Regions from separate parts of the Pseudoalteromonas sp. JC28 genome, predicted to be linked through region 3. Evidence: predicted binding sites of a transcription regulator. Region 3 holds the regulator's gene; each other region holds the start of a gene.
What was found. Region 3 encodes sigma-54, which starts transcription at its own class of promoters, with help from an activator protein. Its sites were predicted from a motif close to GTTGGCACGNNNNTNGNNT; they were not measured.

Region 1 (4,299 bases), on a different contig from region 3:
TACGTTGGTTAACCGAGTCTAAAATACCTGCCATTTCAATCTCCTACTGTATAAACCGCTAATCGGAACGATCTTTGCTTCGACTCTGATATGGTTTACCACCCTTGATTAGGTGCAGTTATTAAAGCAGAATCTTTATACCTTGTTTCACCCCATAAGCATAGTCGAAACATCATGAGTTTGTTAAAAAAAACCCATTACATTCAGTTTTTTTGTTTGTTCGCTTATTTTATAGGCGTTGACTATGGTTATTGTCAGCAATATGACAACAAAACTTTAGTACAAAGCGCAATAGAATTTGTTGAACCAAATGTAGAGCAAGATCCCGACAGCCAGCTATCACTAACTGCTATACCACTTGATTCAAGAATTCCAGCAAGGGATTGTCAATCGCCGTTGCAATATAGTACAGCAATGACTCCGCCTTTTGACACTCAAGTGACAGTACAAATTAGATGCAACGATACCCTCAGCTGGACTCAATACGTCCACGTGCGTATCGATCACCTCTTCCCTATTTTAGTTAGCGCGACCATGTTAGAAAAAGGCCGTGTTATTCAGGATGACGATGTAAAAATAGAGTATCAGCCGAAACGTTTTCGTAGGGTTTCCTATATAGAAGATAAGTCGATACTAATAGGCAGTAGAAGCAAACGTAATATCAGAGAAGGTCAAGCCTTTACTCAGGCTCATATTTGTATGGTCTGCAAAGGCGATACGGTGACGATTATTGCTAAATCAGGTGGGCTTGTGATCAAAACTCAAGGAGAAGCGCAGCAAGATGGCAACCGTGGTGAACTTATTAATATTAAAAACGCTCGCTCTGGCAAAACCTTACGTGCTAGAGTAATAGAAGTGGAAACAGTAGAGGTGAATTTATAAAAAATTTGCTAAAGTAATACTATTAAACGCCGATAACAAGGCTGAGAGTATAATTTTATTGGGTCTACAATCATGGTTAATCAAGTTAACGGTCAGAATCAGTCTACATCCGTTGCTAATAATGTTAAGCAACAGAAGGCTGAATTGCAAAGAAATGATGCTAATAGTGCGTCAGTTAAATCACCAGCTACACCGAAAGCAGCTGCGGATTCAGTGAGCCTGACTCCACAAGCGCAACAGCTGAAAACGGTCAACGAAAAAGCGCAGCAGTCATCAGGCTTTGACGACAAGAAAGTCGAAGAACTGAAAAAAGCGATTGCAGAAGGCAAGTATCAAGTTGACGCGGAAAAACTAGCCAAAAACATAGCTGCATTTGAGTTCGAAATATATGGATGATTTGGTTCGGCTCTGCCACCACAAACTTTCAGAACAAATCTCGACGCTAGAAGCGATGACCCAGCTTCTGGCTCGTGAGCTTGACGAGCTCGCGTCTCGGCGTGGCGACAACTTAAAAGAAATCGCTCGTGAAAAGCTAACTCTCATTTCAAAACTGCAAAAGCTCGACAATGAATTGTCAAAAACTGAGTCTCACGTCTTTGAAAACAGTGAAGTAGCCCCGCTCGTTGCTAAAGTGCGAGCACTACTCAGTGAGTGTCAGACCAAAAATGAAATCAATGCTAAAACGGCTCATCAGGCTAATGTAAGCACACGTGAACTAAAAGGGATCTTAATTGGCGCACCAACTTCGATTACATATGGTCAAGATGGCAGCGTGAAAAGTAGCGATAGTGAATTGGTACGTAACCTAAAGGCGTAGCCACGCCTGTCGTATTTTAGTATTGAAGAACAATCGAAGTGAAGCGCATTAAGTAAGCGATATGTGATGAGTGCTTACTTAAAGCTATAAGATATCTTCTTAATTTTCTGCGGCTTGACTTGAGTAATATACAAATCATAAACGCGTTTCATATCAAGCTCTAACTCCGTCGCGTAAGTATCACCAACTGCGTAACTTTTCAGCACCTTAGCCCCACGAACAAGTCCATTTACTTGGCTCTTAAGACCGTCGTTTTGCGCAACCGCTCCTTTTACCGTAATAGTGGATGTCAAATTCTGGCCATACAGTTGCTCAGCCAATTCACGATAGGCTTCTAATTTTGACACTTTAATGGCCATTAGCTGCTTCTCACCCTCAGTTTTACCCGGCTGAGCACTCAAAGGAGCGTACCCCACAGCCCGTAAAACAGGAAAAGTTTCCGGTTGCACTGTTTCATATTCAATATGCTTATCAACGAGGCTTGAACAGCCGCTGAGCCCTGCTAGCGAACAAACCATAACAACTGAACTGATAGAATTAGTGATACGCATTTCACCCCACTCCGCTACAATATATACCAATCAAAATTAAGCACTTCCCCAACATCTTGGTCTCGCAAGGGTTGTTGTGGTTTCATTGAGTATTGGCAAGAAATAAAATTAACTTTCATAATGTATGATTATGCACGAACCTTGCCAAAATTTGGCACAGGTATTGCTGAGTTGAAGAGTAGTTTTTGATCTGGGCATTTAAACATGAAAAAGCAATTCGCGACCAGTCTATCACTGTTGTGTATCACCTTGGTTCATCCAGCTTATGCTGAATGGTTTGAAGTTACCGGCATGGCTGACGTTAAAAATGGCGACCATCAAAAAGCCAAAAGAAAGGCGGTAAATGACGCCATCACACAAGCTTTGCTGTTTTCTGGCGCTTCGGTGAGTAGTGTGCAAACCGTCACCGATGGTGTGCTCACCCAAGATCAACTTAAGATCCGCTCAAATGCTGAAATCCAAAGTGCCAACGTAATTGCTGAAGCAAAAGTTGGTGACTCATGGCAGGTGACATTACATATCGATATTACCCCACAGAGTGCTCAGTGCCCTACTAGTGCTTACGACAAACAGGTTGCAGTCACACAAAGTCAGTTAAAAAATAAACACCAAGCAACACTAGGTCAAATTTTTGACATAAATAAAGCGGTGAGCGAGCGCCTATACCAGACAATGTCTGAACAAAAGTTGAGCTTAGAACCTGTTCCCTATTTCGCACAGACCATAGACGTTAACCGCTTTTTCAGCCAGCGGTTTGATTATAATGAACAGCTAATCGAGACCATTACGGCAAATACGAACAGCCAATTTGTATTACTGAGTCAAATTACTGATATTGCTGGTGTCGATAAACTTAATAGCGACTTCGCATTTTGGCAAAGTGATAAATATTTAAGAAGCTTCAAGGTAGACTTTGCGCTGTTTGATGCACTTTCTCATGAAAGGGTGTGGCAAAAGCAATATGCCACTCAAGGCGTGTGGCCGTTTAAGAAGACCAAATTAATTGATGTGTACAGTGAGCGCTTTTGGCAGACAGATTATGCTGATGAGATCCAAACCACGCTGATACAAATCGCAACTGATTTAAACGCAGCGGTAGCCTGCTTACCAACCAACGGCAAAATCCTACATATCGATGATGAACAAGTCGTTATTAATTTGGGCCGCATGCATGGCTTAGAGAATGGCCAGATCCTTAACGTAGCGCATAGTAATCCGCTGACTAATGTCGATGGTAAAATATTTATGCATCAAATTAAAACCATTAATAAACTGCAAGTGATCCAGGTGAATGCGCAAAACGCCATTGCGGTAAATATCAGTAATCGCCCACTTCACAATGTGCAAATTAATGATTTGGTTGAAATTCAAATAGAAAATGAAAATGAGTTTGAACTGTAAGGTTAAGACTACCTATGACGCAGACAAGATTTTCGACGACTTTACACACTCTACATCATGCTTCCGCCGCCCATTTACTTTGGTAATTCCACGCAAAAGTGATACCAATGGCGTCCCCAGTAGGAATCGAACCTACATCTAAGCCTTAGGAGGGCCTTGTTTTATCCATTAAACTATGGGGACAATCTCTAAAGTCAGATAACGATCGCTTTTTTTGACCTTCACTAGCGGGATCTGCGGTACTTAATACCAATGAAAGTCGAGAATTGTTGATTCTCTGTTGTACTGCATCTCAGTGACTTCACTTTAGTATACTGATCTTAATGAACTTTTAAAGATTAATAGTCAATTTATTCGCGGTAATAAATGAGGTGGTTCAGTAGGTGAATACGCAGCAGTTAAGACCCACTACTGCGCTATCAGTTACTTCACTTGAGGTGTGAATAAGAAGTAGGATAGTTCTTCGTTTAATAAAACCTAAACGGTATTTTCTTCTAAAAACCGCTATTTGAAGTACTACCTTGCAGCGGTTGCCTGATCATCAAGGATAAAATACGGGATGGTCACCACCGTGCTTGCTATCACTAAGTTGGTGTTAAACTCTAACAATCTTGCATTTACCTCCACGCCTCGTGGACGGTAAACCAT
Region 2 (4,299 bases), on a different contig from region 3:
AATCTTACCTAGCCCTTCAACGCTTGGATTACCTTGTACTGGTGCACCACTTACCGCAGTTTCTGTGTACAAGTTTTGTCCAATCGGTTCAAGACCTGATGGATTAATAAAGTCACTGATCGTCAACTGTCCGATAACAACGTTTTCAGCTTGTCCTGCAACGCGCACCGATACTTCACCATCTTGAGAAATAGTAATTGACTGTGCATCGTCGGGTACGTTCATCTCAGGTAACACAGGAAAACCCGCACCTGAGGTAACAATTCGACCTTCTTCATCCGTCGTGAACTGACCGTTTCTTGAATACGCAGTTGTGCCATCTGGCATCTGAATCTCAAAAAAGCCCGGGCCTTGGATCATCCAATCCAAAGAGTTTTCGGTACTTAACATATTACCTTGAGAAAAGTTCTTTTGGTTGGCGACTACTTTGGCACCTGCACCAAGCATCAAACCAGACGGTAATTCTGTATCTTGAGAACTGCGGCCACCTGGCTGATTGATGTTTTGATATAATAAGTCTTCGAATATCGCCCGACTCTTTTTGTAGCCGACGGTACTGGCGTTCGCCAAGTTGTTCGAAATAACTGAAATATCAGTTTGCTGAGCATCTAAGCCTGTTTTACTTATCCACAATGCCGGATTCATGATCTCTACCTCACTCTTAAACTATGCGTAGGAGCGAAGTGTGTCGCTCATCTATTTCTTCAGCTGTTTTCATCAGCTTAATTTGCATTTCAAATTGTCTTTGATGGTTGATCATATCCACCATCTCATGAACGGGATTGACGTTGGACATCTCTAAGAAGCCACTCATCACTTTTGCGGTTGGTGATATTTCACAAAAGCCACAGATCCCATCTTCTAGCTTATCTTCTTTTGGTCTATAAAGGCCGTCATTGCCTTTTTGCAGCTTACTATTATCTGCTTCAATAATTTTCAGCCGATCAACCACTTCAAGAAAGTTAGCAGGAGCGCCTTGTGGACGCACTTGAATAGAGCCATCGTCACTAAACACCACTTTATCAACGGGGATAGGTAAGACAATAGGTCCACCTTCGCCAATAAGTTGACGCCCATGAGCTGTGACCAACGCACCGTCATTACGAATATTGAGCGTGCCGACTTTGGTGTAAGCTTCTTCACCCGAGGCATCAACAACACTGATCCATGATTTATCATCTACTGCAATATCTAGCTCACGGCCAGTTTCAACGATTGCGCCACCGGTCATATTGGTCCCTGGGCGTTCTTGCATAGCAAAAACCCGTGTAGGTAGCCCTTCACCAAACGCCTGCATTGAGCGCGCTTGAGCAAAATCTGCTTTGAAGCCAGTCGTATTGGCATTAGCAAGGTTATTCGCCTTAAGTGCCACACCGCGTAAGCTCTGCTTAGCGCCTGACATTGCGATATACACCATTTTATCCATGACGATGACCTATAAAATTCAAACTTAGTCTAGTTAATGCAAGCACAGTGCCAAAGTGACGAGATGTTTTTGACGGACATAAAAAAGGCTGCCTTTGTAGCAGCCTTTGGAGGGCATAATATATTATCGGATCTGTAATATATTTTGTTGTAATGTTGAGTTAACCTCAAGCGCTCGAGAGTTCGCTTGGAAGTTACGTTGGGCGCTGATAAGGTCAACTAACTCGTTTGTGAGGTTGACGTTCGATTGCTCTAACGCAGATGAACTAATACCACCGAGAGTACCTGTGTTTGGCTCGCCTGCAAGTGGTTCACCAGAAGATAGGCTCTTCTTCCACTCAGTATTACCAATCGCCTGAAGGCCTTGAGAATTCGGGAAGCGTACTAGCGCGACTTGCCCTAAGAACGTTGAGTCGCCGTTAGTATATGAAGCCACAACTTTACCATCAGTACCAATATCAATACCTGCTAAACGGCCAACGGTCGCACCGTCTTGCTCCAATGCTTTTACTTCAAATCGACCCGATGAATATTGCGTTGGTAGCTTTTGAGCAGTATTTGCTTCATCACGCCAGTTAACAACAATATCATTCGGAAAAGTTGCACCGTTATCAAGCAAGTTTGACATACCGATAGTTGGGTCAACTGCATCTTGAGGTCCAGCAAGACTTAAGGGGTTAAATGTCGAGCCAGTATTGTTGTTAAAAACAAGCGGCGTAGCTGAAGGATCGGCAGCCGTCTGTGATGGAATACCGCTAGCATCGAAACGGAACACACTAACTGGCGTATAAGGAACAGGTGGTGTTGCTGCTGGATCAATTTGCTGCGCATTATGGTTAAAAGGTTTATCGTCCATTGTTGCGTAAGTAGACCACTCATTATCCGCTGTTTTTCTGAAGAATAACTGCAATGTATGTGATTCACCCAACGAGTCATATACCGTTATTGCTGTTCTTGAATTATATGAGGCACGTTGCTCAGGATCAAAAGCAATTGTAGGTGGTTGCGCAGTCGCATCTAGGTTAAACGAGGTATAGATTTGCGATGTTGCACGAGGAGAACCTGATGCATCTGGAATTTGAACGGGTGATGTTGTGCTTAAACTCAAAGACGTGGTATCACCTGTAGATGGATCGACTGGAAAGCCTTGCAAGTAATCACCCTTAGCATTCACGATGAAGTTGTCTTTGTTGAGCTTAAATGCACCCGCTCGAGAATAGGTGAAATCTTGTGATTGAAGAGAATTTGACATGGCAAAATAGCCTTCGCCCTCAATCGCCAAGTCTAGCGAGTTTTGCGTAAACTTTAATGATCCTTGGTGAAACTGCTGTGCAACCATGGTAGTTTGTACACCATCGCCATTTTTCGTTTTGCCAGAGCTAAAAACCGAAGACGCGTAAACATCAGCAAATTCTGCGCGAGACTCTTTAAAACCCGTCGTGTTCACGTTAGCAATGTTATTTGCTGTTACGTCCAAGTCTTTTTGCGCGGCGGCAATACCTGTCAGTGCTATATTGAAACTCATACTCTCACCTCTAAGTTCTTAAGGTTAATTCTTTAAAACTACTATGCTATTTCAGCAATATCAGTTAAGCGCACCGCGCCTTCTTTGGTATTAATGACGATGCCGTTAGCACCATTAACATTAACACTGTCTATATTTCTAAATGTGGCCGACGGTAAAGTTTGATATTCACCTTCAATCATACCCTCCGCTTTTATGGTGTATTCACCTGGAGGCATCATCTCACCGTCTTTATTTTTACCATCCCAATCGAATCGCACAGCGCCCACACTTTGTTCGCCAAATTCAAGCGTCTTTACAAGCGCTCCAGATTCATCATAGATACCCACTGATAGATTCTGAACTGGTTCCTGTACAATCACAGAACCTTTTGTAAGTGCATCGTCACCATGTTCTAACGTCGTTGATTCGAGTAATGCTTTCTTACCAATCAGCGTTGATGCTTGAAGCGCCGAGTTAGAAGTCATCGATGCAGCTAACGAGTCAAAGTTCTCATTTAACTTTGAGATCCCCTCGGCCATGGTAAAACTTGTCATCTGCGCGATCATTTGATCGTTGTCCGCAGGCTTACTTGGATCTTGGAAAGAGAGCTGTTGAGTAAGCAGCGAGAAGAAATCTTCTTGCGATAGCTCATCTCTGGGCTTTTTCTCCTCGGCCTGTTTCTGCCTGTCCCAGTAGAGTGAATCTACACCCGTTGAAGAAGTGGCATTTACATTATTACTCATCAGCTGTTACTCCCAATTTAGCGCTGGCCTAGTTGCAATGTTTTACTAAGCATTTGCTTTGCAGCATCTGCAACTTGAACATTGGTTTGGTAAGAGCGAGAAGCAGAAATCATGTTTGCCATCTCCTCTACCACATTCACATTCGGTTTATAAATGTAGCCATTTGCGTCAGCACTTGGGTGGTTTGGGTTATATTCAACTTGAAGCGGCTTATCGCTCTCAACCACACCTAATACTTTTACTCCAACTGACGATCCCGCGACATTGCTCTGGGAAGCTGAAGCTTTGGAAAGTTCAGCGGCAAATACAGGGTGTCTAGCGCGATAAACATTATCTTGACTAGAACTCACTGAGTTTGCGTTCGAGATATTACTTGCGGTGGTATTTAGTCGCACATTCTGTGCACTCATCCCTGAACCCGCAATATCGAAAACGTTATATAAACTCATAATTATGCCCCTTGTCCGCCGAGTGCCTTCTTAAGGCCACTGAACTTACCACCAAGAAATTGCAAACTGGCTTGGTACTCTAATGCATTCTGTACATACAAATTTCGTTCCACTTGTATATCTACTGAGTTACCATCACCTGTATCTGCTTGATTTGGCGAACGATATAGTTCAG
Region 3 (4,299 bases):
GGGTGCAAACGTCGTGTTTCTGAGAAGCGCTTTATCAGGGTTTGATCGTCACTGTCTAAATAAAACAGGGTAGGTTTGGCAAAGCCTGGTAAGTATTCAAGAATGTCATTAAACTCGTCCTGTTCTTTAGGTAAGTTTCTAACATCAATACTGACTGCAATTTTATTATAATTGTCCGAAACACTGCGGACTAAAGACGGCAGCAAATTGACTGGAATGTTATCCACACAATAGTAGCCTAAGTCTTCCAATACTCGAAGCGCTACAGATTTACCAGAGCCTGAGCGGCCACTGATAATGATAAGCTCGAGTCCTTTTTCTTCATCACTCATCAAGTTCACCTTGGATCACTGCATATAACTCATCATCACTTTTTGCTTGCCTAAGCATTTTGCAAAAAGACTTGTCTTTGAGTGTATCAGCAATCGCCGCTAAGGTCTTCAGGTGTTGTTGATTATCACCTTCAGGTACGATGAACGCGACAAAAATATCGACAGGCTGCTTATCTATGGCTTCAAACTGGATCCCTTGCTCGCTGACAAGCACCATTGCAAGGATTTTATCCAAACCTTCAAGTCGACCATGGGGAATGGCAATGCCTTTACCGATCCCTGTGCTGCCTAATTTCTCTCGCGCCATTAAGGCGTCCAAGATAGCATGCTGACTGGTATTTGGAATTTGGCTATGAGCCAGTTCGCTGATGTATTCTAAAATACGTTTTTTGCTATTAAAAAGGACCGCAGCTTTACTGCAGTCCTTGTTCACTAATTCACTTAATTTCATCTTAGTGTCGAGTGAGCTTCTCTTTGTGTTTAATAACTTGACGATCTAGCTTGTCGATAAGGCCATCAATTGCGGCATACATATCTTGATGCTCTGTTGATGCAAATAGCTCGCCGCCGTTTACGTGTAATGTTGCTTCTGCTTTTTGTACTAGTTTCTCGACATCAAGGATCACATGCACATTATTGATATGATCAAAGTGCCTTTCTAGCTTCGCAAACTTGTTGGTGACATAGTCTCTTAATGAGTCAGTAATTTCTACATGGCGACCAGTTAGATTTAGTTGCATAAGCATTTTTCCTTCTTGGGTTTTACGTCTTATATCAAGCTTTTACGCTGATTTGACGGTGGAATGGCTAGGGATTCACGATATTTTGCAATCGTACGTCTCGCTACCTTAATTCCTTGCTCAGCTAAGATATCTGCAATTTTGCTGTCACTCAATGGCTTCGCGGTATTCTCTGCAGCTATCAGCTTTTTGATAAGTGCTCTAATTGCTGTAGAAGAGCACTCACCTCCATTTTCCGTACTTACATGGCTAGAGAAGAAATACTTCAGCTCAAATATTCCCCGAGGTGTATGCATGTATTTTTGTGTTGTCACACGGGAAATTGTGGACTCATGCATCTCAACCATTTCAGCAACATCATTTAGCACCATAGGGCGCATTGCTTCGGGGCCATGTTCAAAGAATGCCTGTTGTTGTTGCACAATGCAATTGGTAACTTTTAATAAAGTATCATTTCGGCTTTCTAAGCTTTTAATAAACCACTTTGCTTCTTGTAAATGTGAGCGAATAAACTGACTATCCGTACTGGATTTCGCCGTTCTAGACATCGCAGCGTAATGGTCATTTACTCTTATTTTAGGCATAGCATCAGGATTTAGCTCTACGACCCAACGACCTTTTACTTTTTTCACCGATACGTCAGGGATCACATATTCAGGCTCTTCATGAATAATGCTTGCCGCAGGCTTTGGGTTAAGGCTATGTATTAACGTCATGACCTCTTTGAGATCGGCTTCTTTAAGGCGCGTTTTCTTAGCCAAAGTTCGATAGTCACGGCTGGCAAGCAAGTCGATATGCTCTGTCAGGATCATTTTTGTTTCGGCAATCCATGGGGTATCTGGGGCGAATTGGTTTAGCTGAATGCATAAGCATTCTTGTAAACTACGCGCTGCGATACCGACAGGGTCAAAAAGCTGAATGCGTTTGAGTACGGCTTCGACTTCATCTAGCTCAATAGGCTCTTCGCTATTCTCGTCATTAATGCTTTCTAAAATGTCTTCGCAAGACAGTGTTAGAATGCCTGACAGGTCGACCGCTTCAATAATCGCAATCGCAATAGCTCTATCTGTTGGACTAAATGGTGTCAGTTCGAGTTGCCACATGAGATAATCGTGGAGAGATTCAGAGGTTTCCCCTTGATAAACATTATCGTCATCGGGAAGTGGACCTGAGCTTGCAGCAGGCGCTGCACTCATATACTCGTCCCAAGTGACATCCATGGCAAGGTCATCGCTCACAGTGTCTTTGCTCATGGCGGTATCTGAGTCTATCTCATAGTCACTAACCTGCGTTTCATCGGCTGAATCTTGATTGTCGTCAGCACGGCTCTTTTCTTGGCTGTGTTGGTCAGCGTTTTCGCCGTCAGTATTATCACCTTCTTCCACTTCCAACAATGGATTGCTGTCTAATGCTTCTTGTATTTCTTGTTGCAGATCCAATGTACTAAGCTGCAGCAAGCGAATGGCTTGTTGCAGTTGCGGAGTCATTGTAAGTTGCTGCCCCATGCGCAGCTGTAATGATTGCCTCATGTATCTCTAACAATCCTTTTTAACAGTTATTAATACTACGTCTTAACTATAGCTTGAATTGTTCGCCTAGGTAGACATCTCTTACGGTTTGATCTGCCAAAACATGTTCTGGCGTGCCTGCAGCGATTAACTCACCATGTGAAACGATGTAGGCTTTTTCACATACGTCCAGTGTTTCTCTAACGTTATGATCGGTGATAAGCACACCGATACCACGGTTTTTTAGGTGCTCTATGATTGTCTTTATATCTAACACCGAAATAGGATCAACACCAGCAAAAGGTTCATCTAACAGGATAAACTTAGGGTTTGCGGCTAAAGCGCGAGCAATTTCGACTCGTCTTCTTTCGCCTCCCGACAATGCCATGCCCTGTGAGTCGCGAATGTGTTGAATATTAAACTCATCCAGTAACTCGTTTAGTTCAGCTTCTCTTTCAACTTTAGATAAGTCTTTTCGAGTTTCTAAAATCGCCATCAAATTTTGATAGACCGTGAGTTTTCTAAAGATTGAAGACTCTTGCGGTAGATAGCCAATACCAAGTCGTGCGCGGCTGTGCATCGGTAACAAAGTGATATCTTCGTCATCAATCTGAATATAGCCTTTGTCGCTTGGTACTAACCCTACAATCATGTAGAACGTAGTGGTTTTACCTGCACCATTTGGTCCTAATAAGCCTACAATACTGCCAGCCTGAACACTTAAACCAACATTTTTGACGACCTGACGACCCTTATAACTCTTTGCTAGACCAGTTGCTTTGAGCTCGCTCATTAATTGTTACCTTCTTCCTGCGCTTTTTTCTCTTTAGCGTCTTTTTTGTCATCAACAGGAACAAGGATGGTTCTTACTCGAGAGTCTTCTTGGTCTGAGCGCTCAGCGCTGATCAATTGCTTTTCAATGTCATAGGTGATGACTTGAGCATTGATTTTTTGCCCAGTTTGATTGATTTCAGCATCACCAGAAATCACTAGGGTTCCCTTCGCTACGTCGTAACGGATTTCATTTGCTTTGGCTTCTAGCAAGTTGCCATCGGGTTGACGTTCGCTAAAAGTGGCAGGGCTGCCAGTTGCCACAAGCAGTTGCTTGTTAATGCCAAGTTCCGCGCGACGGTGGACCTCTAGGCGATCGGCATTTATCTTTCTGTTGCCATGAATAATAACAACATTCTGTTCAAAAATACCGATGTTGCTTTGCAGTTGAGCTTGCTGACGGCCAGCATCAATAATGACTTCATTTTGTTCTGCAGCAATTGCTAGAGTAGAACTTGCAAGCAAGCCGATGAAAACTAGTTTGTTAATGATTTTACTGGTCATAATAAATTGTCTTTGTGTGGTTGATGAGTTCGATCACTTGCTTTTGTAGATCCGCATGCAGTCCTTTACCTGTGATCCTAAGACTAGGACCGTTGATAACGACAGGGTGTTCCGACTTCATCAATTTTTGCTTAATTTCAACTCTTACATTATCGGCATTGATATCCGTGATCATGGCGTTAGGCGTTAAATTCTTTGCCAACACATTGCCCTCTAATATCAAGGTGTTGTTTTCGTATAGGGTTGCTTCTAATGCGCTTATTTGCCAATTCTGTTCACCGTTATATAAGGTGAAAATGGGCTTTTCAAAGTGACTAAAGCCAAGATCTTGATACAACTCCATCTTATCAGCAGTTACCTGATAGTTTAATAAGCCATTTTCAC

Region 1: DS891_RS00620 (flagellar assembly protein T N-terminal domain-containing protein) is a predicted target of sigma-54. The motif match lies at 2,401-2,419, and genes of this name have one in related genera.
Region 2: DS891_RS00675 (flagellar basal body rod protein FlgF) is a predicted target of sigma-54. The motif match lies at 1,463-1,481, and genes of this name have one in related genera.

Annotation. Positions count from the first base shown of each region.
Region 1 is NZ_QOKX01000001.1:171,772-176,070, reverse strand. Features, by position in the region: gene DS891_RS00645 (chemotaxis protein CheV) at 1-34, opposite strand, end outside; gene flgA (flagellar basal body P-ring formation chaperone FlgA) at 175-882, shown strand; gene flgM (flagellar biosynthesis anti-sigma factor FlgM) at 955-1,278, shown strand; gene flgN (flagellar protein FlgN) at 1,271-1,699, shown strand; gene DS891_RS00625 (LPP20 family lipoprotein) at 1,774-2,250, opposite strand; gene DS891_RS00620 (flagellar assembly protein T N-terminal domain-containing protein) at 2,455-3,651, shown strand; tRNA gene DS891_RS00615 (tRNA-Arg) at 3,760-3,834, opposite strand; gene DS891_RS00610 (FlgO family outer membrane protein) at 4,168-4,299, opposite strand, start outside.
Region 2 is NZ_QOKX01000001.1:178,337-182,635, reverse strand. Features, by position in the region: gene flgG (flagellar basal-body rod protein FlgG) at 1-645, opposite strand, end outside; gene DS891_RS00675 (flagellar basal body rod protein FlgF) at 662-1,426, opposite strand; gene flgE (flagellar hook protein FlgE) at 1,550-2,950, opposite strand; gene DS891_RS00665 (flagellar hook assembly protein FlgD) at 2,992-3,675, opposite strand; gene flgC (flagellar basal body rod protein FlgC) at 3,693-4,124, opposite strand; gene flgB (flagellar basal body rod protein FlgB) at 4,127-4,299, opposite strand, start outside.
Region 3 is NZ_QOKX01000007.1:479,052-483,350, reverse strand. Features, by position in the region: gene rapZ (RNase adapter RapZ) at 1-332, opposite strand, end outside; gene ptsN (PTS IIA-like nitrogen regulatory protein PtsN) at 325-783, opposite strand; gene hpf (ribosome hibernation promoting factor) at 785-1,072, opposite strand; gene DS891_RS17605 (RNA polymerase factor sigma-54) at 1,102-2,601, opposite strand; gene lptB (LPS export ABC transporter ATP-binding protein) at 2,648-3,373, opposite strand; gene lptA (lipopolysaccharide transport periplasmic protein LptA) at 3,373-3,915, opposite strand; gene lptC (LPS export ABC transporter periplasmic protein LptC) at 3,905-4,299, opposite strand, start outside.